Regions from separate parts of the Pantoea alfalfae genome, predicted to be linked through region 2. Evidence: predicted binding sites of a transcription regulator. Region 2 holds the regulator's gene; each other region holds the start of a gene.
What was found. The regulator CRP, encoded in region 2, controls carbon source genes, mostly activating them, when cyclic AMP is high. The targets are predictions, from matches to a motif close to ATGTGANNNNNNTCACAT.
Positions count from the first base shown of each region.

Region 1 (3,153 bases), 280 kb from region 2:
ATTAGATGAATTCCAGCGCGCCCGATTCAACCCTTTTCAATTGATGCTCGGCACTTCTGCCGGTGCACAAAATCTCTCTGCCTTTGTCTGTGGTCAGCCCGGCTACGCCCGTCGCGTGATTACCCGCTATACCACCAGTAAACTCTTTTTTGATCCGCTGCGCTTTGTGCGCGGAGGCAATCTGATCGACCTCGACTGGCTGATCGATATTACCCGCAGTGAATTTCCGTTGGCGATGAGCAGCGCGGAACAGCTCTTCTCCAGCGGCCGCGAGTTTTATATGTGCGCCTGCCGCAGCGACGACTATTCGCCCGGCTACTTTACGCCCACCGCCGAGAACTGGCTGGATCTGATTAAAGCCTCCAGCGCCATTCCCGGTTTTTACCGGCTGGGTGTCAATCTGGAAGGGATAAGCTATCTCGATGGCGGCATCAGCGATGCCATTCCGGTGCGTGAAGCTGCCCGGCGCGGGGCCGATACGATTGTGGTGATCCGCACCGTACCGTCGCAGATGTTCTATACCCCGAAATGGTTTAAACGGATGGAGCGCTGGCTCAGCACCAGCGCGCTGCAGCCGATGATTAACGTGCTGAATAAGCATGAGCAGAGCTATCGCGAAATTCAGCAGTTTATCGAGAATCCGCCCGACGATTTGCGCATCATTGAAATCTTCCCACCGCACGTGCTGGCCAGCAGTGCCCTGGGCAGCCGTGTTGCCGCGCTGAATCAGGATTATCATCTGGGACGGCGCTGTGGTCGCTATTTCCTCGCCACGCTGGGCCAGTGGCTGAGCAATGCTGAACCTATGATCTCAGCGCGCATTGTCACCCCACCTGCGCCGGTCGCTAATGCACCGGATACCCGACGGATCATTACGCCGCCGCTGGCGGACAATGATGCGAATTACGACAAAGGATCGCTGGCATGACGTTTATCGATACGCACTGTCATTTCGACTTTCCGCCTTTTGAAGGGGATGTTCCCGGCAGCCTGGCGCGCGCCGCTGAGGCGGGTGTAGAGAAGATTATCATCCCGGCAATTGATGCCAGCCGGTTTGAGCGCGTCTGCGCGCTGGCCGCGGAATACCCGCCGCTCTACGCGGCGCTGGGCCTGCACCCTATCGTCATTGAAAATCACCTTGAGGCGCATCTTGGGCAGCTGGAAACCTTACTGCAACAGCGGCCACGTAAGCTGGTGGCGATCGGCGAGATCGGGCTGGATCTCTATCGCGACAATCCGCAGTTTGATAAGCAGCAACGCTTTCTTGAGGCGCAGCTGAAGCTGGCGAAACAGTATCAGCTGCCGGTGATCCTGCATTCGCGGCGCACCCATGACAAGCTGGCGCAGATTCTGCGTCGTCACGATCTGCCGCGCCGTGGCGTGGTGCACGGTTTCGCTGGCAGCCTGCAACAGGCGCAGGCCTTTATTAAGCTGGGTTATGCGATTGGCATTGGCGGGACCATTACCTATGAACGCGCCAGCAAAACCCGTCAGACCGTGGCGCAACTGCCGCTCTCGTCGCTGCTGCTGGAAACCGATGCACCCGATATGCCGCTGCAGGGCTTTCAGGGCCAGCCAAACCGCCCGGAACGGGCGCGTCAGGTGTGGGAGGTGCTCTGCAGCCTGCGAGAGGAGTCACCCGAAGAGATTGCCCATGCGCTGTGGCACAACAGCCAGCAGCTGTTCCGGCTCGATCCCGCTTTCCCGGCGCTGCGTAACTGACCGGATCTGCCTAACCTGCGCTTAAATGTGATAATAGTAACATTCGGCCAGCTGGCGTATAATGGCTACCAGACGCTGTTATCTGCGATTTTCGTCACAGTGAGTGTGACGAAATTGCACCAATTTCTTATCCCTATGTGACTACTGGCACATATCAGGCCGCTTCTGAGTGTTATTATTATAACATTCCGCCGGCAAGCCGGTGGGTTGCACCCCGATCCTTTGGAGAGCCTCATGACCGATATTAAACCTCTTGCCCTGCGCGCCCTGAAACTGATGGATTTAACCACCCTGAATGACGACGACACCGACGCAAAAGTGATTGCCCTTTGTCATCAGGCTAAATCCCCGGCAGGCAATACCGCCGCCATCTGTATCTATCCGCGCTTTATTCCGATTGCGCGTAAAACGCTGCGCGAGCAGGGTACGCCGGAGATCCGCATCGCCACGGTGACCAACTTCCCGCACGGCAATGACGACATCGATATTGCACTGGCAGAAACCCGTGCCGCCATCGCCTACGGTGCGGATGAAGTGGATGTGGTGTTCCCGTACCGCGCGCTGATCGCCGGTAACAGCCAGGTTGGTTTCGATCTGGTAAAAGCCTGTAAAACCGCCTGCGCTGAAGCGGACGTGCTGCTGAAAGTCATCATCGAAACCGGTGAGCTGAAGGAAGAAGCGCTGATCCGTCAGGCTTCTGAGATTGCCATCGATGCAGGTGCTGACTTCATTAAAACCTCCACCGGTAAAGTACCAGTTAACGCCACGCCGGAAGTGGCGCAGATCATGATGAATGTGATCCGTGACAAAGGCGTCAGCCAGCATGTTGGTTTTAAACCGGCGGGCGGCGTGCGCACCGCTGAAGATGCCGCGATCTATCTGCAGATGGCAGAAGAGACGCTGGGTGCTGACTGGGCTGATGCGCGCCATTTCCGCTTTGGTGCATCAAGCCTGCTGGCGAGCCTGCTCAACACCCTGGGTCATGACAGCGACACCAGCAAAGCGGGTTACTGATCCCTCAGGCGGTCGCTGACCGCCTGTTCTCCATCCTGATTTCCCTGAACCAGGGGGCTACTTTGTTCCTGCCACAAGAAATTATTCGAAAGAAACGTGACGGCCAGGCGCTGACTGAAGAGGAGATTCGCTTCTTCATTAACGGCGTGCGTGATAACACCGTCTCGGAAGGTCAGATTGCCGCGCTGGCAATGACCATCTGGTTCCATGATATGACGCTGCCGGAGCGGGTTGCGCTGACGATGGCGATGCGTGATTCCGGTACGGTACTTAACTGGAAATCACTCAACCTCAACGGGCCGGTGGTGGATAAGCACTCGACCGGCGGCGTTGGTGATGTGACATCGCTGATGTTAGGGCCGATGGTCGCCGCCTGTGGCGGATATGTGCCGATGATCTCCGGTCGTGGCCTGGGTC
Region 1 covers NZ_CP082292.1:706,102-709,254, forward strand. The annotation lists gene K6R05_RS03385 (patatin-like phospholipase family protein) at 1-928, shown strand, start outside; gene K6R05_RS03390 (TatD family hydrolase) at 925-1,722, shown strand; gene deoC (deoxyribose-phosphate aldolase) at 1,957-2,736, shown strand; gene deoA (thymidine phosphorylase) at 2,799-3,153, shown strand, end outside.
Region 1: deoC (deoxyribose-phosphate aldolase) is a predicted target of CRP. The motif match lies at 1,748-1,765, and genes of this name have one in related genera.

Region 2 (3,153 bases):
TCCCACCAAAGGCGATCAGACAGCCCATCAGCGTATCCATCAATCGCGGCAGCAGAAACTGCGCGCCATTCAGTGACAGCAGTTGCAGCGAGTAAACTGCCGTGACCGTAAAGCCAATCATCGACCAGCCATAGAACTGGCGGGTAAAGCGATAGCTGATAAAGGTAATTGCCAGCATGATCAGCAGCACCAGCGACTCTGGCACCGCCATGCGCAGCGTGGCAGCCGCGATCACCAGACCGGCAAAAGTGCCCAGCGCCCGGTGCTGAATGCGGACACGGGTAGCGCTGTAGCCGTTCTGGCTGACGAACATGATGGTCATCAGGATCCAGTAGGGTTTGGGGATGTTGAAGAACAGCGCCAGCGCGCTGCCCAGCATCAGCATCACCGCAAAGCGACCCGCCGTGCGCAGCGACGACGAGCGAAACGAGAGATAACTGCGCAGCGCCGGTAACAGCGGCAGGCGGCGCTGGCGGTCTGCCATCAGATCGCGCTGGTAAAGCGGTTTCTGGGTGCGTAGCACCCGCGCAATGCGGTTGAAGTGATAAAGGCAGAAGTTACCCACCGGATTATCGGGATGCTGATGGGCAATTTTCTCCAGTGCGCCGAGCTGTTTATCCATCGCAAAGCGGTCGGGTAACTGGTGATAAAGAATGTTATCTGCCAGCACCCGCAGCCGGGCCGAGATGGTTTTGGCATTCCAGCGGATCACCGCTTCAGCATGGCTTTGCTCCACCAGCTTCTGGACTTCTTCCGGCCGATGCAGGCTGACCGAGATATGCTCCTGCAGATCGAGGGCCACCTGGAAAGCGCGCGTCAGCCTTTTATGGCTGTGATCGCGGCTTGCCGACAGCATATGCATCTGCTGATAACAGGTGTTAATCAGATCGACCACTTTCTGCTGACGGGCCAGCAGTGGCGGCAGCGCCTTTTCCGGATCGGTCAGCTGCGTCAGCAGGGTGTATTTGGCGTCGCAGTAGTTAGCCAGCTCGCGGTAGATCAGGCTCAGGCTTTCGCGCATTGGCTGCTCTTTCCACAGCCAGAACCAGAACCAGTTAAACAGCCCGTACCACAGCGTGCCGCCGATATAGAGCAGCGGGGGGACATAGATGGGCATGCGGCCAATCAGGCTGAGGGTAAAGATGGCGGCAATCAGGGTGCCGGGCAGCAGACGGCCATGCAGCGGGCTGATCTCACCCGTGACGCCGAGCAGCAAAGGCATAGCGAAGAGGATCAGCGGCAGTGGAATCGCATGCAGGGTGAGCCACTGGATCAGAAAGCTGCCGAGGGCAAACAGGCTACCGCCCACAATCAGACGTTTGAAAAAGCGTTTATGCGGCGTATCGAGACCGGCGATATTGCAGCAGGCGGGCACTAATGAGAACAGCAGACCTTTTTGCAGGTCGCCAGCCAGCCAGCCCAGCGCCACCGGCAGACAGAGCACCAGCGTTTGCCGCAAGGCATAATTGACTTCAGGATGGTAAATGATTCGACGCCACATCGGCCCAACACAAACAATAACGGCGTGATGTTGCCATCACGCCGTGGATGACAGGAATTAGCGGGTGCCGTAAACGACGATGGTTTTGCCGTGTGCGGAGATCAGGTTCTGATCTTCCAGCATCTTCAAAATACGGCCCACGGTTTCACGTGAACAACCCACAATCTGACCAATTTCCTGACGAGTGATTTTAATTTGCATGCCGTCGGGATGCGTCATGGCATCTGGCTGCTTCGCCAGGTTAAGCAGAGTCTGTGCAATGCGGCCGGTAACGTCGAGGAAAGCGAGGTTACCCACTTTTTCAGACGTCACCTGCAGGCGACGCGCCATCTGCGATGAGAGTCGCATCAGGATATCGGGGTTAACCTGGATCAACTGACGGAATTTCTTGTAAGAAATCTCCGCCACTTCGCACGCGCTTTTCGCACGTACCCAGGCGCTGCGTTCCTGACCTTCTTCGAACAGGCCAAGCTCACCAATAAAATCGCCCTGATTCAGGTAGGAAAGAATCATCTCTTTGCCTTCTTCATCTTTAATCAGAACCGCGACGGAACCTTTCACGATGTAGTAAAGCGTTTCTGCTTTTTCACCTTGGTGAATCAGCGTACTTTTGGATGGATACTTGTGAATATGGCAATGGGACAGGAACCATTCGAGTGTAGGGTCTGTTTGCGGTTTGCCGAGAACCATTCGCTATTATCCTCTGTTGTAATCGTGCCCAAAATACAGGGGGCAGTTTTCCCTGTCAGGCGGTGAAAGCTTCAAGCGTTTCCTTTTCAGGAAATTATTCGGGCCGCATCAGGCGCAGTGCGCATCATTCTTCCCGGCTTCGCCATCGGGTGACGAAAAATATTTTCAGCACTGTTTGTAGCACAGCTTTTGCCGACTGTCTTCTGTTGTCTCGCTTCAGCTACAGGCGGATTTCTCTGGATTGCTGTTTACCAGGCGAAAGCGTACTCTGGCGACAAAACAGCGTATTCCGGAGCAAAAATCATGCAGGCAAGAGTGAAATGGGTAGAAGGGCTGACATTCCTTGGAGAATCCTCATCCGGCCATCAGATACTGATGGATGGCAATTCAGGTGATAAAGCGCCCAGCCCAATGGAAATGGTGCTGATGGCGGCAGGTGGATGCAGCGCGATTGACGTGGTATCAATTCTGCAAAAAGGCCGCAACGATGTGGCTGATTGTGAAGTAAAACTGACCTCAGAACGTCGTGAAGAGGCGCCGCGAATCTTTACGCACATCAACCTGCATTTTATCGTGAGTGGCAAAGCGCTCCAGGATAAAGTGGTCTCACGCGCGGTCGATCTTTCGGCTGAAAAATATTGCTCGGTGGCCATCATGCTGGGTAAAGGCGTCAACATTACGCATAGCTATGAAGTGATCGAACTTTAGTAGCCGCAGGGGTTATTGCAGACCTGCTAACTTCACTTCCAGTATCTGATGCAGGTTGCTTTAAGACTGTGCCTGGTCCGGAAATCCGCTTTGAGATTGTGCCTGCGTTGTGAACAGGGTCAGAGCGGTTTGTGTCGGTCCGCTGTCAGATTGTGCCTGCATAGGGAATCCGCGTTGATACTGTGCCTGCGCTGGGAACCGGGTCAGATCGGAAAGTCGCTTAAGCCAATCCCTGGCCGCTCGTCCCGCGCCGT
Region 2 covers NZ_CP082292.1:429,565-432,717, forward strand. The annotation lists gene K6R05_RS01985 (YccS/YhfK family putative transporter) at 1-1,501, opposite strand, end outside; gene crp (cAMP-activated global transcriptional regulator CRP) at 1,559-2,191, opposite strand; gene K6R05_RS01995 (OsmC family protein) at 2,495-2,899, shown strand.

Region 3 (3,153 bases), 780 kb from region 2:
AAAAGGGCGACTCACCAGAGTCGCCCTTTATGATCGTACCATCCAGTCAGAACTTGTAATTAAAGTTCGCACCGTAGAGCCAGGCTTTACCTTCAGAGGTAAAGGTATAAGGCCCTTCTTTCACCGTCACTTTCTGTCCGTGCATATAAGAGATGCCTAAATCAACCGAGGCATCATCGTTAAAGGCATAAGACGTACCCGCACTCAGCCATAAACGATCCTGGTCCGGAATAGAGATAGAGCGCTTATCGGCCGGAACCGGGCTGTCATCAAACGCAATACCGGTGCGGAACGTCCAGTTCTTGTCGTAGGAATAGGTTGTGCCCAGTGCAATGCGGTAGGCATCGTGGAAGCTTTCATCTTTATAGAACAGCGTCTGGCCGTTAGAGCCAGTGGCTTTCAGCTCCTGGAACTGGCTCCAGCTGGTGTACGCCATGCTGTAGTGAACCGCCCACTGCGGTGCCACTTTATGCCAGCCCGATACTTCCCACATCTCTGGCAGATTCAGGGTTAACGCGCCAGGAACGGTGGTACCATTGGTGCCAAACGGCACACCTGACACTTCCGGATTATTCACTGCATTCAGTCGGGAAGAGAGGCTGCTTTTGTAATCGCCATCGAAGTCGACTTTCACTTCTGAACGATAGGTAAAGCCGAAGCGGTTATTCTCATCCACTTCATACAGGACACCGGCGTTCCAGCCATATCCCCACTCATCGCCTTTCAGATGGGCAACCTGCGTATCAGCCGGAACGCCCAGTCTTGCGCCTGACTCACCGGCATAGCGTTCAATTTTGGCTTTGGCATAAACCGCATCAAAACCGACGCCAAAACTAAAATGTTCATTTAAACGGTACGCGGTGCTGAGATTAAAATTGCCAGTCACCAGATCGGTTTTACCGCCGTAACCCCCCGCGGTGTAGCCATTATTAAACTCTGTTGCTAAGCCATAGTTAGAGGTTGCAGACGCGCCGATCCACCACTGATCGTTGATGGGCTGGACATAATGAATATTGGGAACCCACTGATTCGGGGCAATATTATTAGCATCCAGGCTGCGTCCGCTGGGACTGCGACCACTAATATTGACATCTGGCGCAATATAGACCGCACCGAGTGAAAATTCCGGACGATCCATTAATGCCATCGTCGCCGGGTTACGGCTGGCTGATGCCGCCGTATCGCCCATTGCCCCTTCGCCTGAATATGCGCGACCTAAACCAATCGTAGAAAACTCATTTAACTGAAACCCAGCTGCGTAAACGTGTGAAGAGACAAGCGCCACTGCAGCCGCCACGGCTGACTTTGCAAACAGGTTTTTATGGTTCATGACCACAACCTCATGTGAATTATTATTTAACGCTATAACGTCGCGTAACAAAGGACGGCGGATTGTAGGGACTGATGTAAAACGCACATATCAGACCAGTGCGGAGAGTATAGGTCCGACCTGTGTGCATGTTGCAATATTGTTTTTAAAATATTTCAGGTTTGATCGTTTAAAATTCGATCTGCATAACAAAACAGCCCTGATTCTGCACAGCATACCGATTCCAGTTTGTTCTGGATCAATTTTTATTGTGATATTCGTCACTTAGCGCCATGTACATGGCGCATCTTTACGCGAGCAGGTAAAATTTCGGCCATAAAATCGCTCAACCCACCAGATCGCTGGTCAGGAGAATGAAATGACTGATGCCATTAAAAAATGCAGTGCGACCGAAACAGCAGCCTGTTGTTGTGTTGATGTGGGCACGGTAATGGATAATACCGATTGCACCGCCAGCTGGTCGGAGTGGTTTGCTCAGCGTGCCGATGCGGAAGCCAAATTAGCTCTCCTCACCGAACGTGCACGTGAAGTTGAATCGGAACCCTGTGTGATTGAGTCACGCTTCAGTGAGGTGAATCAGGGTGTGCAGCTGGATATCGATTTTACTTTCAGCTGCCAGGCTGAAACGATGATTTTTCAGCTCGGTTTGCGTTAAGTCTCATAACGCCGCATTAATGCGGCGTTTTTCATTTTCGTGTTTCTCTTCGCACTTTTTCCTTTCCGGTATTGGCGGCTCACCCGCTTGTGGTTAACACTGATCAGGTCAGACCTCTTCAGGCAATGATGCCACAGTCCCAGCCACAGGTGAGAACAATGAGCAAAGCGCAGCCGCTGCTGACGCGTGATGGTGAACGCATCGCAATAACCCACGGATTACGCACCCCTTTCTTACGCCAGGCGACCGGCTTCCATGGCATTCCCGCCATTGAGCTGGGACGTATGGTGGTCAGCGAATTAATGGCGCGCAGTGAACTGCCGGCTGAGGTGATCGAGCAACTGGTCTTTGGGCAGGTGGTGCAGATGCCGGAAGCGCCGAACATTGCGCGTGAAATTGTATTAAGCAGCGGGCTGAGTGTGCATACCGATGCCTACAGCGTCAGCCGTGCCTGCGCCACCAGCTTTCAGGCGGTAGCGAATGTGGCAGAAAGTCTGCTGGCGGGCACCATCTCTGCCGGTATTGCCGGTGGCGCGGACTCTTCGTCGGTGTTGCCGATTGGGGTCAGTAAAACGCTGGCCCGCGCGCTGGTGGATCTCAATAAAGCCCGCAGCTTCGGTCAAAAACTGCACATCCTGCGGCGTCTGCGTCCGCGTGATCTGCTGCCGGTCCCGCCCGCAGTGGCGGAGTATTCGACCGGCCTGCGCATGGGCGATACTGCGGAGCAGATGGCTAAGCGTCACGGCATCACGCGCGAAGCACAGGATGCGCTGGCGCTGCGATCCCATCAGCATGCCGCCAGGGCCTGGCAATCCGGGGTACTGAATCAGGAAGTCATGGCAGCCTTTGTACCGCCGTGGAAAAGCGCCATTGATCAGGACAATAACGTGCGGATGAACGCCAAAGCGGAGGATTACGCCCGACTGCGTCCGGCATTTGATCGCCAGCACGGCAGCGTCACCGCGGCCAACAGCACGCCTCTCACCGACGGCGCGGCGGCAGTGATTCTGATGCGCGAGGGCCGCGCCCGTGAACTGGGCATCAGGCCGCTGGGCTATCTGCGCAGCTACGCCTTTACCGCCATTGGTGTGCAGCAGGATATGCTGCTGGGCCCGGCTTACGCTTCACCACTGGCACTGGATCGCGCCGGCATAACCCTGGCCGATCT
Region 3 covers NZ_CP082292.1:1,211,046-1,214,198, forward strand. The annotation lists gene fadL (long-chain fatty acid transporter FadL) at 47-1,330, opposite strand; gene K6R05_RS05825 (YfcZ/YiiS family protein) at 1,689-1,985, shown strand; gene fadI (acetyl-CoA C-acyltransferase FadI) at 2,144-3,153, shown strand, end outside.
Region 3: K6R05_RS05825 (YfcZ/YiiS family protein) is a predicted target of CRP. The motif match lies at 1,579-1,596, and genes of this name have one in related genera.

Region 4 (3,153 bases), 950 kb from region 2:
CGAACTCGTCGTACTCTTCGCCGGTAATGCGCGGATGACGCCAGCCCATATAGAGCGGATCGTTCAGCAACTGCTGGTTATTGGTGCCGACATCCAGTACCACCGGCAAGGTGTAAGCCGGACTGATGCCACCACAGGCGGTATAGAGTGAAAGCTTACCAATCGGGATACCCATGCCGCCGATGCCCTGATCGCCGAGGCCCAGGATGCGCTCGCCATCGGTCACTACAATCACCTTCACATTCTGCTTGGTGGCGTTTTGCAGCATATCTTCGATGCGGTCACGGTTAGGGTAGGAGATGAACACGCCACGCGCACGACGGTAGATCTCAGAGAAGTGTTCGCAGGCTGCGCCCACAGTCGGGGTGTAGATAATCGGCATCATCTCTTCAAGATGATTATCCAGCAGGCGATAGAACAGCGTTTCGTTGGTGTCCTGGATATTACGCAGGTAGACATGCTTATCGTTATTATTTTTGAAGTCCTGGAACTGACGCCAGGCACGCTGCGCCTGCTCTTCAATCGATTCCACTGCTTCTGGCAGCAAACCGTTGAGGTTGAATTCATTACGTTCTTCGATGCTAAAGGCGCTGCCTTTATTCAGCAGGGGAAATTCCAGCAAAATCGGGCCAGCATAAGGGATATACAGCGGGCGTTTACTTTCGTAGTCGAGTTCCATGCGGTAATGCTCCGGTTGCAGTGTTGTCTGGCGTCACGCCGGAAAGGTAGCGCCAGTTTTCTCACCCGTTATAGCTCAGACTGCAGGTCAGGCAGCGGCAGGGTAACCGCTGCGGAAACATTCACGACCGTGCTGCTATCCTGCAACCTGAATTATTCAGAGTAATTTGTAATTGCGTGAATTCTGGCGCCAGATCCTATGAAATTTCCCGCAGAAGTACAGCGTTTGTTCACAAAAGCTCACAAAACTGTGGCTTCTCTGACAGCGGGTTATGCTTTGTACAGCGTTACCTGCAGCAGCTCACCGCAACCAAATGTCTCAAGCGTCGCCTGCGTGGCGGCAAACTGGCTTAACGTGGCATTTTCCACTTCGGCCAGTACCGCTTTTTTTATCTGACGAACATCGCCGCCCTGCATGTTCAGCAAGACCAGTGCCGCCTGAAGCGGCGGGAAGCTCGGGTTAAACGCGGCATTTTCGGCATAGCGACCGGCGACAATCGCGCCATCCGTGGTCAGCAGCGCAACACCCGCGTGGGACTGGCTGTAAGGCGCGTGGCTGGCATTGGCAGCGGCAACCGCAGCCTGCACCAGTTCATCGCCTTCGGCCACATAGCCGTGGTCCACCTCGTCCATCAGGAAGGTCGTAATGTCCAGATCGCGCGGGCCAAAGGCATCCGGCAGATAATCGGCCAGGGTGCTGATTGCGCGTTGTGGCAGGCTGATGCGAATGTTGGTGCCGCTGTTCAGCTCGTTCATGAACTGACGGCAGTGACCGCACGGCGTGTAGTTAACGGTGATGGTCTCAAGCTGGCGCTCGCCGCGCAGCCACGCATGGGTAATAGCGCTCTGCTCAGCATGGACGGTCTGCTGCATGGGCGTGCCGACAAATTCCATGTTAGCCCCGAAGTACCAGTTGCCGCTGACGCCGCGGGCTATCGCCCCAACGTTAAAATGCGACACGGTAGCAACGGCACAGGAGGCCGCGAGGGGCAGCAGCGCCAGCGCCAGCGCATCGGCCTCCATTTGTGTCTGTTGTTGCAGTGAGGTGACCTGGTCGGCGCTGATCACCGCATGAAAGTCAGGATCGTTCAACAGGGGAGCAAGTGCAGTTTGCAGCGTTGACGGCAATGCCTCAAAAGCAGAGAGGAAACGGGAATGCATGTGAGCCTCATTAAATTCAGCAGGGCGATGTGCCAGTCACCGGTTTATATGTGATCCACATCGCTCTGACAATGTAACATGTGTTGCATGTTTCAACTTTGCGAGATCTCTCGCAAACTTTCAGCCAAACCAGTGCATCAGCAGCGGAAAAATAAACGGTGCCAGCAGAGAGGTGATGATGCCGCAGATCACCAGCGCCAGTGAGCTGAATGCTCCTTCCTGATAGTCCAGTTCCGCGGCACGCGCCGTGCCCAGCGCATGCGATGCATTGCCAATTGCCAGTCCGCGCGCCGCTTTCGATTTTACGCCCAGCAGATTCAGCAGCGTGTGTCCGAATACCGCACCCAGTACTCCGGCAATCAGCACGCAGATGGCGCTGATGGCGGGAATGCCGTGCAGCGAACCGGAGACGGCCATCGCGATGGGCGTGGTCACGGATTTAGGTACGATGGTGGCGGCAATTTCAGGTGTGGCACCCATCCACAGGGCAATAGCGGTGCCTGAGATCATGGCGGTCAGGCTGCCGATAAAGCAGACGCCAATAATCGATTTCCAGCGGGCACGAATCTGATGCATCTGCTCATACAGCGGCAGTGCCAGCGCGACCACAGCCGGTTGCAGCAGCTGATTAAGAATCTGGCTGCCGGCGAAATAGCGCGAGTAAGGAAGCTGCAACAGCAGCAGTATCGGGATAATCATCCCCATGGCGACCAGTAGCGGATTAAGCAGCGAGATTTTCAGTCGTATCGCCAGCTTGCGCGCCAGAAAAAAGGCTGCCAGCGTCAGTGGCAGTGACCACCACATGTCACTCATCGGCTGACTCTCCGGCAGGACGGCGGCTGTGAAGCCGGTGGGCGCTGACGCCGACAATGGAGAGTACCAGGAAGGTACTGACAACACAGGAAACAACAATCGGGCCAAACTGGGCGGTGAGTATATCGGTGTAACTCATCACTCCGACGCTGATTGGCACAAACAGCAGCGCCATGTAGCGAATCAGCAGATGGCAGCCCGGTTTTACCCAGCTGACCGGCAGGATCTGCGACGCCAGCAGGCCGAACAGAATTAACATTCCCAGGATGCTGCCTGGCAGTTTAATGGGCAGCAGCGAAGCGATGCCGATGCCAGCGTATAAGCAGAGATAAATGATGATAAAGGCGCGAAGATAACGTCCGCAGACAGACAGCACGGTGAGCATGGCAGGCTCCTGTTTTCACTGAGCTTCATCATACGCATTAACCGCTTAGCGTGCTAGCGATCACATTTATGCCGCAGAGTAGCAGCAACGGGCAAAGCGTTTCAGCAGAAGGAAGC
Region 4 covers NZ_CP082292.1:1,377,475-1,380,627, forward strand. The annotation lists gene K6R05_RS06455 (NAD-dependent malic enzyme) at 1-679, opposite strand, end outside; gene cdd (cytidine deaminase) at 949-1,839, opposite strand; gene K6R05_RS06465 (CidB/LrgB family autolysis modulator) at 1,960-2,652, opposite strand; gene K6R05_RS06470 (CidA/LrgA family protein) at 2,645-3,037, opposite strand.
Region 4: cdd (cytidine deaminase) is a predicted target of CRP. The motif match lies at 1,888-1,905, and genes of this name have one in related genera.